One region of the Paenibacillus sp. FSL H8-0317 genome, then DNA from elsewhere that is predicted to be linked to it. Evidence: riboswitches for the same ligand, from Rfam matches in the RefSeq annotation. Region 1 holds a riboswitch; the other holds the start of a gene.
What was found. Region 1 has a riboswitch for FMN ahead of ribD (bifunctional diaminohydroxyphosphoribosylaminopyrimidine deaminase/5-amino-6-(5-phosphoribosylamino)uracil reductase RibD). Riboswitches for the same ligand answer to the same signal wherever they lie in the genome.
Positions count from the first base shown of each region.

Region 2: linked by a shared signal. The riboswitch ahead of MHB43_RS18535 (DMT family transporter) and the one ahead of ribD (bifunctional diaminohydroxyphosphoribosylaminopyrimidine deaminase/5-amino-6-(5-phosphoribosylamino)uracil reductase RibD) in region 1 are both predicted to bind FMN.

Region 1 covers NZ_CP150294.1:4,671,138-4,679,118, forward strand. The annotation lists gene ytfJ (GerW family sporulation protein) at 1-379, opposite strand, end outside; gene MHB43_RS20880 (DUF2953 domain-containing protein) at 606-1,331, opposite strand; gene scpB (SMC-Scp complex subunit ScpB) at 1,518-2,174, opposite strand; gene MHB43_RS20890 (segregation and condensation protein A) at 2,143-2,943, opposite strand; gene ribE (6,7-dimethyl-8-ribityllumazine synthase) at 3,048-3,515, opposite strand; gene MHB43_RS20900 (bifunctional 3,4-dihydroxy-2-butanone-4-phosphate synthase/GTP cyclohydrolase II) at 3,617-4,849, opposite strand; gene ribE (riboflavin synthase) at 4,882-5,550, opposite strand; gene ribD (bifunctional diaminohydroxyphosphoribosylaminopyrimidine deaminase/5-amino-6-(5-phosphoribosylamino)uracil reductase RibD) at 5,612-6,715, opposite strand; FMN riboswitch at 7,039-7,207, opposite strand; gene MHB43_RS20915 (hypothetical protein) at 7,376-7,981, opposite strand, start outside.
Region 2 covers NZ_CP150294.1:4,172,231-4,180,211, forward strand. The annotation lists gene MHB43_RS18515 (hypothetical protein) at 1-729, opposite strand, end outside; gene MHB43_RS18520 (amidohydrolase family protein) at 1,349-2,719, opposite strand; gene MHB43_RS18525 (CGNR zinc finger domain-containing protein) at 2,840-3,391, opposite strand; gene MHB43_RS18530 (DinB family protein) at 3,537-4,037, shown strand; FMN riboswitch at 4,122-4,275, shown strand; gene MHB43_RS18535 (DMT family transporter) at 4,420-5,400, shown strand; gene MHB43_RS18540 (amidase) at 5,710-7,206, shown strand; gene MHB43_RS18545 (DUF3231 family protein) at 7,418-7,930, shown strand.

The sequences.
Region 1 (7,981 bases):
AAGGGGTAGAGTCAATGAGCTTCTCAAACAAATGCGTGGAGTTATCGAGTGGTACAATGTGTACCCCTTGTTTACCAACGACAAGAAATGCGATTGGGCGGATGGAAACTCCACCACCACTACCTCCACCAAAAGGTGAAGATACAGAGGCATGCTCTGTCTTCGCTCCTGTCGTGGAACCAGTCTCCTTGTTCTTTTCATCATTCACGCGAAAATCGCTACCACCTGCTGCAAATCCGAAACCCACTTTACTGATCGGCAGAATGACTGTACCGTCAGGTGTTTCAACTGCATCGCCAACGATAGTATTGACATCCACCATGGCCTTGATATTTTCCATTGCAGTTTCCATTAAGCCTTGAATTGGATGATCTGACATCTGAATTCCCTCCAGTTTCAATGTAAGCTAGGTTTGATCTAACCATATGATCCCCAAACTCCAGGGGACTTATGTAACAAATGCATTTTATCCATATCCTGCGATTTCTCAGTCTCATCTGGGCTAAAATGTGTAACGAGTGTTCTACACATCACTGTACCCATCAGAAACTGCCAGTCCAAATTGAGAAAACATGAACGAATAACACATTGCTGTCTTCAAAGAGTTACGGTTTTGCCCCTTCGAGCTTTTGTTTCTCCTTGTGTTTACGACGCTGCTCCCGCAGTAGCTTGAACCACATCCGCCATCCGCCCTCGACTTGTAACACTCGGGTTAATAACCTTATTCCTGCAACCATAATGGCTGTAATCCGGATCTTCAATCGGAATTCAAGTTCCGTCCGGAACTCCATCTCATCTGACCATACCGGTATAACTTCAAGCATTGGCGTCTTTTCAAACTTAACCTGATAGGTCAGAAAACCAATGATAATGGACTTGATTCCCCATACCCAACCCGTAAGGACAGCCGTATACGCTGCATCACCAACCCCGATGTGGGTAGCCCAGGACAATTGAGTCATATGTACGCGTGTGAGTGTTTGCTTAAGCCACAGCTTGAGCGCGTCCGTTGCCCTAAGCATGATTTTCACATCTTTAGCCCACTTCTTGACTTTGCGTTTGTTGACTCTCTCGCTTCCCTGGACCTCCCCTCTCGAATGATTCATGGATTGTTCGGTCTTGACCAGAAAACCTTCCTTCATATTGCGAAAAACAATACTCGGGATCTCATAGTTAATCCGCACAATTCCATAGAGAAGACGAACATTAATATTGGCGTAATCATCACTTTTATGTTTACTGAATGTAAAATGTACATGAACATTTGAGATGAGGACTGCGGCAATCAGCAATGCGAACAACAAACCGATTCCTCCAAGCCAAATCCACACAGGCCTTACCTCCAAGCCCTCAATTCTTTTCTCGTCTAGTATGGCACTTTGAATAGGAAAAAATTCACGTCTGACCTAAAAATCCCATTTCATATTTATTTGGAAACCGCTTTATTCACCATTTATCTAAAACATTGCACAAAAAACCGACTCCACTAATGGTGTCGGTTAATATGACTTTTCAAATTAGAGTGAAGAATCCGTGCTATCATCTTCGCTGTCGATATGACTTAGATCATCCGCCGGATCAGCACTTTCCGGTTCCAGTTGTTGCAGATCCAGTTTGTTGAATAAGAGTTGTGTCTCTTCCTCCAGGTTTTCCGAATCTTCAAACAAGCCTGGTTCCGGAAGGTCTTTAATTGAAGCCAATCCGAAATAATCAAGGAATGACTTGGTCGTTCCGTACAGAATTGGTCGTCCAATCGCCTCGGCTCGTCCCACTTCAATAATCAAATCCTTATTCACAAGCGTATGAATGGCCCGCTCCGATTTTACACCGCGGATTTCCTCAATCTCTACCCGTGTAATGGGCTGCCGGTACGCCACAATAGCCAGCGTCTCCAGAGCCGCTTGGGATAAGGATGTTCGTGCCGGAGAGTACGCCAGTTTCTCAAAATACACAGCATGCTCAGGCAAGGTGCCCAACTGAACTACACCCGCGATCTTGAGAATCTGTACACCTCGTCCCTGCTGTGAAAATTCATGAATCATCTCCTCAATCGCGTCCGTTACAAGCTCCACTCGCTGGTCGACGATCTCGGCGATTTGTTTGATACTCAGGCCTTCTTCTCCGGACAAAAACAGCAGGCCTTCAATAATCGATTTCAATTTCGGAAAATCCATGATTCTTTGTTTCCCCTCTCCACTCCATAACGATATCCTCAAACATCCGTTCCTGATAACAGACAATCTGCTTCATCTTCATCAGTTCCAGCACCGCCAGAAAAGTGACAACAATCTCATGGCGATAGATATGCTCATCCATCAACTTGGAGAATAACAGTCTGCCTCCCGGCCCCATACTTTCCAAAGCGCCGATGACATCCCGTATCCGGTCCTTAACCGAAATCTCATCCCGTTTGATTCGGGTTACAGTTGTACGCTTCTCAGCCTTACGTAGCGCCTTCTGGAATGCTGCAATCAGGTCAGAGGTGTGTAAACCCTCAACCGGGTTCGATTGGGCTTCTACGGGCATATAGAGGCGCAAATCCTCGGGCTCTTTGGAAAATATAAGGCTGCGTTCCCACTCCCGTTCATGAAGATGACGTGCAATTCCCTTGTACTTGCGATATTCTATCAGACGTGCAATCAGCTCTGCACGTGGATCATAATCTTCTTCTTCCATATAATCATAATCCTCGAAATCCTCAATGACCGGTGGTTTGGGCAATAAAAGTTTGCTCTTGATCGACAGCAATGTTGCTGCCATGACCAGAAATTCACTCGTAATATCCAGTTCCAGTTCCTGCATCGAATGCAGGTACGCCATGTATTGATCGGTAATATCGCTGATGGGAATATCCTGGATATGAATTTCAGCCTTATCAATCAGATGAAGCAGCAGATCCAAAGGCCCTTCAAAAGTCTCCAGTTTGTATGTAACTACCGTCACTAGACGAATCCTCCCGCCAGAAAAATACAAAACCCTGCTAAGCCGTCCGAATCCGGTTTCCCGTGTTCGTCTGCGCAAAGCAGGGCACTACTATTAAATAAGCACTATTTTAGCTGTTTCGTCAAGTTTGCCATCTCAATTGCCGCCGTAGCCGCATCCCAACCTTTGTTACCCGCCTTGGTTCCGGCACGTTCAATCGCTTGTTCAATATTTTCTGTTGTAACCAGTCCAAAGATTGTAGGCACGCCTGTTTTCAGGTTGATTGCCGCTACCCCTTTAGCCATCTCGTTGCACACATAATCGTAATGCGTAGTGGACCCACGAATGACAGTTCCCAAGGTAATTACTGCATCATACTTGCCGCTCTCCGCCATTTTCTGCGCTATTAAAGGGATTTCGAACGCACCTGGAACCCAGGCTACATCCACTTCCTCATCCTTCACGCCGTGACGTTTGAATGCATCGAGCGCTGCGCTAAGCAATTTGCTCGTGATGAATTCGTTGAAACGTCCAACAACAACTCCATATCTTAATCCTTCTGATACTAAATGTCCTTCAAAAAATTGTGCCATTCATGTCATCTCCCTAACGGTATAATGTAATGTAAGTAACGGAAATCCCTAATCAATCTCTTCCATAAATTACATGGTGAACGTTATTCATCTAAAATTATTTACTCTTCGTTCTGCTCGATATCATCAAACTTGAGCATATGCCCCAACTTGGCTTGCTTGGTGTGAAGATACACCGTATTGTCCTCGTTCTCCTCCATCTGGATCGCGACACGCTCTACCACTTCAAGTCCATATCCTTCAAGGCCTTTAATTTTACGAGGGTTGTTAGTTAACAGTCTGATCTGACGAACTCCAAGGTCTTTTAGAATTTGAGCGCCAATTCCGTAATCACGCAAGTCGGCAGCAAAACCCAAACTCAGGTTTGCGTCAACAGTATCCATACCTTCCTCTTGCAGCTTATAGGCTTTGAGCTTGTTAATCAGCCCAATCCCCCGACCTTCCTGTCTCATATATAACAGTACGCCATTGCCTTCCTCGTGAATCTGTTTGAGTGCCGCATCAAACTGCGGACCACAGTCACAACGATGCGAATGGAATACATCACCTGTCAAACATTCAGAGTGCACACGTACAAGCACAGGTTTCGAACCATCAATTTCTCCTTTGACCAAAGCCACATGTTCCTTATTGTCCACAGCATTTGTATAAGCCACCGCTTGAAACTCACCAAAGTCTGTTGGCATACGCACAGCCACTTCACGTTGAACCAGCTGTTCTTTTTCGTTACGGTAACGAATCATGTCCTGAATACTGATCAGCTTCAGATCATGTTTGCGGGCAATCTCCTGCAGATCCGGAAGTCTGGCCATTGTGCCATCTTCCTTAATCACTTCACAGATAACGCCAGCAGGGTAGGAACCACACATGATAGCAAGATCTACTGCAGCTTCCGTATGTCCGGCACGCCGAAGTACACCGCCGTCTTTTGCAATCAACGGGAACATGTGACCAGGCTTACGGAAGTCCCCGGCTTTCGCCTCAGGATCAATCAGACCTTTCACAGTAATAGAACGTTCATGTGCCGAGATACCTGTTGTCGTATCTTTGTGGTCCACAGAAACGGTGAAAGCTGTTCCATGGAAATCCGTATTTTGTTGAACCATTGGTTTCAGGTTAAGTTCGTCCGCACGTTGTTGTGTAATCGGAACACAGACCAGACCTCTACCTTCAGTAATCATGAAATTAATGACTTCAGGTGTCGCCTTTTCGGCCAAAGCGATAAAATCGCCTTCATTCTCCCGATCTTCATCATCCACAACAATGACGGGTTTACCACGCATGAGATCATATATGGCTTCTTCTATTGTGTCCAGAATGGATTGTTCTGACATTGGCCCACCTCCAGTTAATTTCTGTTCTCTATTTATGCAAATCCGTGATTGGCGAGAAAATCTTCACTGATACTGCGCGGCTTGCCAGCACCCATCTCCCGATGTCCTCTCCCATACTGGAGCAGATGATCCACATATTTGCCCAAAATATCGCATTCGATATTAATGGTATCCCCTGTCTTTTTCACATTTAGTACAGTTTCACCAATGGTATGCGGGATAATGGAAACCGTGAATGCCGTATCCGACGTATGGACAACGGTCAAACTAATGCCATCCAGTGTAACCGATCCTTTGGGGATCAGATATTTGAACAACTGGTGATCATCAGGCTTGATCTCAAACACAATTGCATTCTGATCACGTGTTATACTGCCAATCACTCCAGTACCATCGACATGACCCTGAACGATATGTCCGCCAAAACGACCGCCTGATTGCATGGCCCGCTCCAGATTAACTTTACTGCCAGATTGCAGCTGCCTGAGATTGGTATGGCGATAGGTTTCAGGCATTACATCGGCGGTAAAACCTCCACCTTCGAGTGTTGTCGCAGTTAAACACACGCCGTTCACTGCTACACTATCACCAATCTTCAGATCGTCCATGATGGCGGAAGCTCCGATATTCAGGACCATCGCTTCGCCTTTCCGACCAATACGCCGGATCTGACCGACTTCTTCCACCAAACCGGTAAACATGCTGCCGCCTCCCTTTTTCAAGTTATAAAAAACCTAACTTTCTACTTTCAAATCCATTTATTTATTCAGGCCACACCGGAATACCACCAATGCTGATATTATCTCCAACTTGTTCGATCTCCAACTGATTCAATTGAATCGCCTGATTCATACGTTCCACACCTTCGAAGCGGAAGCTTCCAGGTGTATCATAACCGCCTACAATCTTCGGAGCGATAAACATCAGCAGTCGATCGACCAACCTTGCCTCCAGCATGGCTCCATTCAAGGTACCTCCACCTTCAAGCAAAATTGAACCAATGTCACGCTCACCCAACTTGCTAAGTCCGTTTAACAGATCCACACGTGGTCCAGGACCACAGCGTATAATTTCGACGCCGTAGGCTTCCAAACGTTCAGCAGCTTCAGGACTGGCTTCGTCTGTTGTTAGCACCCATGTTGGAGCAAGACCATCCTTAACCATTTTGGCACCTACGGGAAGACGTAACTTGGAATCCACCACAATGCGCACCGGACTAATGCCTTCGACTTGCAAACGGGTTGTAAGTTCTGGATTATCGGCAATCACTGTGTCCACGCCAACCATAATTCCCTGGTGACGATGACGAAGGGCATGCACAATCTCACGAGCAGGCTCGTTCGAGATCCACTTGCTGTCTCCGCTGCGAGTAGCAATTTTCCCATCCAAAGTTGTAGCTGTCTTCAGTGTCACAAAAGGTAGACCCGTTGTAATAAATTTAATGAATTTTTCATTCATGCGTCTTCCACGCTCACGCAGTACGCCAACTTCAACTTCAATGCCTTGTTGACGAAGCATGCTTATGCCTCTGCCGGATACTTGCGGATTTGGATCTTCACAACATACCACAACACGTTTCACCTTTTCATGAATCAGGCGTTCACTACAAGGTGGCGTCTTGCCATAATGACTACAAGGCTCAAGTGTAACGTATACCGTACTTCCTTCTGCATCACTGCCTGCCATGTTAAGTGCATGCACCTCTGCATGACCGGTTCCACGTTTCAGATGGCTCCCCAGGCCTACAATACGACCTTCTTTCACAACTACACATCCAACGACCGGATTGATCCCCGTCTGTCCCTGTGCTCGTTCCGCCATATCCAATGCCAGTGCCATATAAAATTCATCATTGATCATTTCCAAATCCGTTCACCCCGCGGTTTAAAGTCTTGTTTATTAAAAAATCCCCGTCGAACAATCAGTTCGATGGGGATGATGAGAGACAAATGTCAACAGCAGGAGTGAAATGGATACAGCACGCCAACACTTTGCCCAAAACTTCATTTCGGGCAAGTGAAAATAGACACATACCTTAATGAACATCAATTACAGGTAAAGAGCTTTTATAGTGCGGCATATGTATGGAACTGTCCGGCGTAACCGGATCTTCCCTGCACAGTGCAAGACATCACACATCGTGACCGTGCAGCAATACTCCTGCTGAATGCTAACCTGTTAGGTCTGCACCTCTCCTTCTCCCATCCAGACTATACTGTCGGTTCTGGAATTACACCAGATCAGCCATCTGCCAATGGCAGACAGGTCACGGACTTTGCATCAAGTGCTGGACACATAGGTCCTTACACTTCCTGCATCACCGCCGGTAGGGAATTGCACCCTGCCCTGAAGGATTGCTTTCGTTATTACTTGGATGTTAGCACTTTAATGCCAAAAAATCAATTGTTTTTTGTTCCTTTTTGTCACATACTAACTTTTAATAAGCTAAGAAACAACAAAAAACCGCTTCCTCTCAGGAGGTACGGTTTTTGCTTGGAGGCACATTTTCACATCCATCGTATCATTCTACATATCAGGAAAACACCAGCTCGCCATATGCTTTAATTCTTTGGCATTATGAAATGGAATGCGGTCAGGTTCTTGCAGGGGCGAAGTCGGAAGCGGGAACTCTCTTGCCACCCTTCTGACCCAACTTGTGGAATCAATCGCAATAGCCGAGCATTTCCAGCGTCCATTCGCTCTCGGTCGAAACGTCCCATGCAAATCTGCTTTTCCCGGCATCTCTGGAAAGACACCATCCAGATATTCGACGATGACGCGCTTGTCTCTGACTTCGTGACAATATACTGTCACCCATACACCTTCCCGGACCCGAACAGCATACACATCGCCAGACTGTACCTCCCCGGTACCTGCATCAGGAGATGCCTTTGGCACTTTTCCGCGAACACTTCTCTTCTTCTCCAATGCACCTAAGATCGTGTCCTTTACTGCTGGACTCTCATCAGGCTTATCCGCAAGAGATATATTATTCAGATCAAAATCTTGAAATATTTTGTTCAGGTTGTTCTCATTAATTCCGACAGATGAATCCCACCACGCCAGAGGGGCCTGCACTTCAACCCGCACATTGGGGCGTGCGTCACGTTGCATATAAGAGGTAAATTCCGT
Region 2 (7,981 bases), 500 kb from region 1:
ATAACACCACGGAGTCACGCCCCAGGCAATCACCATCAGCCCCTCTTCCAGCAACGTATCTGACAGATTCCCTTCGGCAAATTGCTCGATCAGATTATGGTTACCTTGTCCTATCAGTTCCTCTACACGTTCAGCGAGTCGAGGCAGGTCAGCGAGAATGAACCCTCCTCTCCCGTAGGAGTCAAACACATGATGGTTTCTGCTCCACACAGCTTGAGTTGGTGAACTCAACGACGCTGCTTCTGCCGGGAAAAGCGATATATATACAGTGATAACTTGTGCATACTTAACCATTGCAAGCTGTTCAGGTTCAAGTGTACCTTCGGCAATACGAGGTGTTTTCATATGCAGGGAGATTCGCAGTTCGTATTCCCCCTCTGTAAATGCTGCCCAACCAAGATTAACAGACTGTTCAACGCCTTCAATAGATGTAATGGAGATTGAGCTATCCGGTTTCAGATTAACAGCATACTGCACGTATGCCAGCTCCTGACCATAGATGATATTGGCATCTTGACGATTGACGGGTGAATCCAACTGTTGTGCAATGACAGATACCTTACGTCCATCCTTCAGAAGACGCTGCGGATCAATATCCAACTGTAGGTCATCTGCACCTCCTGATTGTGAAACAACTAATTGTGCCTCTGCAAGTACGGATGAGTCAGCCAAGGCAAATCCAAAAGCTTCATTTTGATGATCTGAATTCGTATGTAATGGTGTGTTCATGATACATCCCCTCTCTTATGTCTGATGGCATGTCACATCCCCAAATATATTTCATATTTGGCTTAGCCGCAACCCCGCCCCCGTGATTAAGTTGGTTACTTCCCTAATTACTTACCCATATATGAAGAAAATTCCAACCTTCCCCTGCTGTTATCTTCCTTTAGCTTCTATATAAAAAAATCCAGGAAAAATGAATATGTGCTCGGTTAAAGATGTTTGCAACTAATCTAACACGTTATAGCGTTGCTTGGTTAAATTTATTTTTGGAGATCGCTTATTTTGTTGTTTTATCGCGAAAATGTTCATGATCTGTTGCACGTGGATGAATATGAAAATGGATTTAAAACAAAACTGCGTATAATTTATATTATGCGCAGTTTTTAAGAGCCTTATTTTTCGTGAAGAATACCTCTACATCCTTGTTATCTGAAGTTATAAGAATGAGAGCTCTTTTCGTCTTTTTCTGCTGTATCTTCCTCCCTTATCCTGTCTAATTCCACGATATGAAGGCATATAAAAGAGCCACATATCATTATGCGGCCCTTTATTTCTTGCTATAGGTAGAGGTGTATATAAAAATACAAACTGACTTCATTTCAGGTTTTTATGAAAAAGTAAATTATGAGAAAGCAATTCTCTCTGCATCTGACATCCGGTATTGGGTTAACAAATAATCTTTGCTCTGCATCGCCGTATCCCGAATCGCATCCAGATCAACATTCAAAAGTTTGCCCTCTCGCTTCACAAGTCTACCTGCCACAAAGACCGTATCCACATTGGATGGATTGGCAAATTGCACGACAGCGCCGATTGGATCATGAACAGGGAACATATTCAGATCGGTGGTACGAATCATGATCAGATCCGCTTCTTTTCCCGGGGTCAACGAGCCCACCTTCTGCTCCAATCCCAATGCTTGTGCACCAGCTGAAGTTGCAAATCTCAGCACTTGGCTGGACTGCAAGTTCAACTCACCAGGCATCTCACCCTGCTGCAAAAGTTGTTCATTGGCTCTGGATCGTTCAGCTTGAAGTGCAAACTTCATCTGCGAGAACATATCTCCGCCTGTCGACGTTACCACATCTACACCAAGTGTAGGGGTTCCCCCATGTTCAAGAAAATAGCCGGTGGCCGGATATCCATGACCCATCATCATTTCAACTTCAGGTGTGACCGACAAGGAAGCGCCGCTATCTGCCAGCATTTTGTATTCATCCATGCCCATAGTGTTACCATGAACGATATTCACCCGTGGACTTAACAGTCCTGCTTCGTACAAGTGACTAATCGAGCGATCCACAGATCCCCAACTGCCAAATCCGGCATGCATGGAACAGATCGCATCCAGTTCTTGTGCTAGTTCGATCTCTTTCACGGTTGTATCCCAATGACTGAACTCCGGACCACGAATGGCAAGCCCATAAGTAAGTAATTGATCCCGTGATGAAAAATAACGTTCTTTGACTCTTCTCACATCATTATTCGAATACGTAAGTCGACTATCCCGATTCCAGTAGTCCGTCTCACCAGGGACTCCGTGAGCAAATACCGCCCGAATGCCAGCATCCTGAAGTCCACGAATCAGTTCATCCGTGTGGTCAGGGGAATACGGCATGCTCCAATCCAACACCGTTGTCACTCCTGCATTAAGCGCTTCCAAGGAACCGAGCAAGTTGGCAATATAACTATCTTCTGGACGGAGCTTGCTTCCCATTGCACCATAATAGAGATTTTGCAAATAAACTGGTAACGACCAGTTGGTTCCCGCTGTTTTGACAAGTGATTCCCACATATGCCGATGCGTGTCCACCAGCCCAGGCATAATAATCATCGATGAAGCATCAATGATCTCCGCATCCGGAATATCCAGATCGGGTTGAACCGCCGTGATCAACGAATCTTGGATCAGAACGTCCGCCCTCTTATACTGTCCAATTCGAGCATCCATCGACAACACACAGCCATTTTTCAACAGATAACTTGTCCGCACAAGACACATCTCCCATCTGATTTGGTTTGAAAGACGATCATATCCTGCTTACGAATCTGTACTGCTTCTGACTATTTTTTCGCTAGTATATATACATTATATAGTTATTGTTAGTATTTATCAATTTTGGGATTTTCGTTTCGCCCGAAATCTTCTGACCTTCATCAGATTTCCACACATCTTATCATCACAGTACTTCTGTGTTCTGCTTCGGGTATCATCATAGAACATCCAGCGACAATCCGAATTATCACAGATCCGAATCCTATGCCCTTCGCCCTCCACCAAAGTCGTGGCAAAATCAGCAGCTACCTCAGCCATAACCTGATGCCAATGTGCTTCTACAGCTAACAGTTGGAGTTTCAGTTCCTGATCAATTGTAGTCAATGTTCTTCTCACATGCCCTTTTTCCATAATGCCATTTAACCATTGTTTTTCTATATCCGTTAATGATGCTCCAGAAGACAAGCGGGCTCCCAGAGCCTTCAATTTGTTCCTGAAGTTTCTCATGGACAACTCATCTTCTGGAGATGCAGGGACAGAAGCGTTAAGTTGCCATCGAGCCAGAAAGTCTTGCTGCCAGCTCGCCTTCCCAAGCCTGTCCTCCGATCGATCTCCCCCACGCCAGTCGTGATAATCGCTGTTTACAAAATCGGTCCATAACCTGTCCATATATATACCTCCGTTTAGTGTAACCATCTAATTTGATAAAGAAGGTTACAACTCATCTTTGATGTGTTATATTAAGTGTAACCTCATTAACCAGTTTTAGCTAGTTACAACACATATCACAATTATACGCAAGGAGGAAAAGGCAATGACGAAAACAACAGCACTAGATGTGTTACGTATTCAGAAGGATGATACCTGGGATCAATGTAATTGGATTGTACCTTTGTCGAAATCCTTGGAGGGTCTTACAGCAGAACAAGCAGCCTGGATTCCACCCTCAGGGGGATTAAGTATCTGGCAGTTGGTTAACCATATGTATTATTACAACCATCGCTTATTATGTCGCATGCAAGGTAAGGAGCCTACCCTTCCTGCTGTAGACTCCAATGAATACACATTTGGGAATCCTGGAGATGCAACTGACACAGCCGGATGGAATACACTGCTACAAGGTACAACTCGATTAGCCCAACAGTTGCGAGATCAATTGGCTGCACTACAAGAGTCAGATCTTGAAGCCGCATATATGGACTCCGAAGAGAAATGGGCACACGAACTAGCTCGCTGGGTACTCCATGATGCGTATCACGCTGGTCAGATCGTACTCCTTCGCAGACAGCAAGGCAGCTGGAAAATCGTTTTCTAAAAAAAATGCTTGAACTGCTAGCGCTTACAGGAATAAGATGAACTTATTAATGTTACAGCTTGTTCAACACACTATATAATTGAATAGGATCTTCGGGGTAGGGTGCAATTCCCAACCGGCGGTGATGTTCTTCGGAACCAGCCCGCGACTCGCTATTTGTTCTTAACAAAGGACATTTAGCGACTGACTTGGTGTGAATCCAAGGCCGACGGTACAGTCCGGATGAGAGAAGATCAACACATTGACATGCCGTTCACGGGAAGGCCTCTTTCCTGACGCATGTCCTTGGATGAGCCCCCGTTTATTTGGTATATACCAAAACGGGGGCTTTTGTCGATTTTGCCAACTGAAGATTCCGTGTTCTGACGAAGGAGTCCTGAATATGGAAAAGACATCAGCAGCATCACCTGTTTACCGCAAGGAACGAAGTAATACCGGATTCTGGCTTGTAGTTCTAGGCGCCGCCTTATGGGGTGTCGACCCACTCTTCCGCATTATTTTGCTAAACACGATGACATCCACGCAGATTGTACTGGTGGAACATATCATCGTCAGTCTTATTGCCATTCCCGTGCTGTGGAAATTCCGGTCTGACCTGAAAAACCTGCGTGCTCGCCACTGGATTGCCGTGATTTTTATCTCATGGGGAGGATCAGCACTCGCAACGGTATTGTTCACCATGGCACTAACACATAACGATCCAAATACGGTGCTTTTATTGCAAAAAATGCAACCCCTCTTCGCTATCGTGCTGGCTAAACTGTTATTAAAAGAAACCTTGCCACGTCGCTTTGGTGGATTGTTCTTCATAGCATTAGCAGGAACGTACCTGCTTACATTTGGCTTCACATTGCCATTAGGTAACTGGGACAACTGGATTCATGCTGGAAGCTTGTTATCCCTTGGGGCTGCTGCCTTATGGGGAGGTTCAACCGTAATGGGCCGATTGATGCTGGGGCAGGCGCGTTATGAAACGGTCACCTCTCTTCGCTTTGTCGTTGCTCTCCCGCTCCTGATCTTTATGACGTGGAATGAAGGTGCGGCATGGACGTTTCCGTCCGGAACGGGTGAACAGACTGCTGTCATCCTCAACATTCTTGGTCAGGCATTGTTACCAGGTTTGCTCAGTCTTCTGTTGTATTACAAAGGTCTGTCGTCAACCAAAGCATCTGTTGCAACACTCGCAGAACTTAGCTTCCCGATGGCGGGTGTGTTGGTGAACTGGATTGCTTTCCGTACACTGATTACATGGGAGCAGCTGCTTGGTTTTATCCTGATCTGGGTGGCCCTCTTCGCCATTTCCAGACAGCAGGAAAGATCATCAACTGCGGCTGATGCTGCACCGAAGCTGCGTACAGAGTAAGTGGATATATCTGAGGTTCACATATAAACAAATAGTCAAATATAAAATAAAACCATTGCACATCAAATTAGATGAGCAGTGGTTTTTTCAATTCCATTACTCGATCATTTTCTCAATTAGCAATATGAGCTATTAACCCTGTTCTTTATTTCTATATCGCAAATCCTCCGCTCTTCTCCCTCCAACCTCATAACGAATATGCATATCATCGCACTACGTCTCTTCTATGTTTTGTCTTTTGTCTAATCCGGTGGTACGATGACATATGGAATAAACAGATGAATTATATTCAGAGAGGAACGATCATTAATGTCTTCATTCTCATATACCTCCTACGACGCCGTAGGTTTGGCTGAACTGATCCGATCCCGGGAAGTATCCCCGGTTGAAATGCTGGAAGCGGCGTTTGCACGCCTTGAAGAAGTGAATCCGCAACTTAATGCGGTTATTCGTACATATGAAAATCGCGCACGGGAGGAAGCCGGTTTGGTTCGCCCCGGCGAACAACCTTTTGCCGGTGTGCCCCTGCTCCTGAAAGATATTTCGCAATCCTTGGAAGGTGAATTTCTGACTTCAGGCTCCCGTTTGTTCAGCGAGCATCGTGCATTACGCAATTCCAATTTTGTCACTCGACTACGTGATGCAGGCTTTATCATTATAGGACATACCAATACGCCTGAATTTGGTTTAAAAAATATTACCGAGCCCCGTCTTCATGGTCCAACTCGCAATCCATGGAATATCAATCACTCCCCAGGTGGGTCAAGTGGCGGTGCTGCCGCGGCAGTAGCTTCAGGGATTGTCCCGCTTGCCGGAGCCAGTGACGGAGGCGGTTCGATTCGTATCCCGGCTTCCTTTAGCGGCTTGTTTGGATTAAAACCAACACGCGGACGGACACCTGTGGGGCCTGGAGTTGGTCGTCAATGGCAAGGCGCATCCATTGATTTTGCCCTGTCCCGCTCGGTTCGGGACAGCGCCGCCCTCCTCGATACTTTGCAAGTCATTCAGCCTGAAGCTGCGTTTCATGCTCCACTATTTCCAGGCAGTTACTTGGCAGATATGAGCTATCCTCATCAACGCAAACTGAAAATTGCGTACACAACAGATTCACCTGTAGGTACACCCGTCAGCGCAGAAGCCAAAGAATCTGTGCACAAACTCGTTCGCTGGTTGGAAGACCAAGGGCATCTTGTTGAAGAAAAGCTGAGTCCGGTTAACGGAGTCCGGTTGATGGAGAACTACTATATGATGAACAGTGGAGAAATGGCGGCAATGATCTCTTCCATGGAACGTTCCATGGGCCGAATTCTTACCTCAGATGATATGGAGATTGAATCCTGGGTTCTGGCTGAAGCTGGCAAAAAGGTGTCCGCTGCGGAATTCGTGCATAGTCTGGCTGAATGGGATGTTGCCGCTGCTCAGATGTCCACTTTGTTTGAGCGTTACGACTTCTACGTCACACCCGTTAATGCATTTTCTGCGCCCAAAATTGGAGAGTTAACACCTCATGATGAACAGATCCGTAACCTGATGCGGATCAGCGAACTGGACAAGACCCAGCAGCAACAACTCATCTATGAGATGTTTGAGCCAAGTCTTACGTATACTCCGTTCACCCAGCTTGCGAATTTAACAGGCCAGCCTGCGATAAGTGTGCCTTTGCATATGACACCAGAAGGTTTGCCAATGGGTGTTCAGGTGATGGCAACCAAGGGACGTGAAGATTGGTTATTACATCTGGCTGGACAGCTTGAAAAGTCAGAATTATGGATCGGGATGAATGGTAACCCACTTTTTCCAGTCTAAAAATACACGTTGCACTCCTACCAGCAGACCTGTTCTGCTGGTTTTTCCTTTTTGAATAACAAGATAAATTTGTTTAGATTCTCTTAGTTTACATAATAAATATGTTGTTAATTTAGATAACATCCTCGATTCCCCGTTCAGTGCATAATTTTATAGAATACAGGCGATCATAAGTTGGTGGTAAATTAACATACTGGAGGGAAATCAAATCATGGGTATTCTAAGTGGCAACCCCAAGAACGAGCCGATGCATTATGGTGAAATCTTTAGTGTATGGCAATGTTCCACAATAGCCAAAGGCGCTGTGTCTTGCTACCAAGCTTATATGAGTCATGCAGGAGATAAAGATTTGAAGAAAATCTTGGAAGACCTGCTGGACCAAGCCAAACTCGAAATTAAAGAATGTGATACACTATTGACTGAAAATGGTATTGCCCCTGCACCAACACTGCCGGAAAGACCACATGTTGAGTTTGAGGATATCCCGGCTGGCGCAAGATTCACAGATCCCGAGATTGCTGCAAAAGTAACAGCCGATACAGCCATGGGTCTGGTTGCTGCAAGCCAAACGATTGGGCAATCGATCAGAGAAGATATTGGCGCGTTATTTGCTAAATATCATGCAACCAAAACAGCTCTAGGCCTCCGAATTCTTCAAATGAACAAAGAAAAAGGCTGGCTCATCCCTCCACCGCTTCAAGTCAAAAGACCGGATTCAGAATAGAGTTTATTGGAAGACGTCTAACAAAATGTTGTAGTGAATTAAAAAGACAAA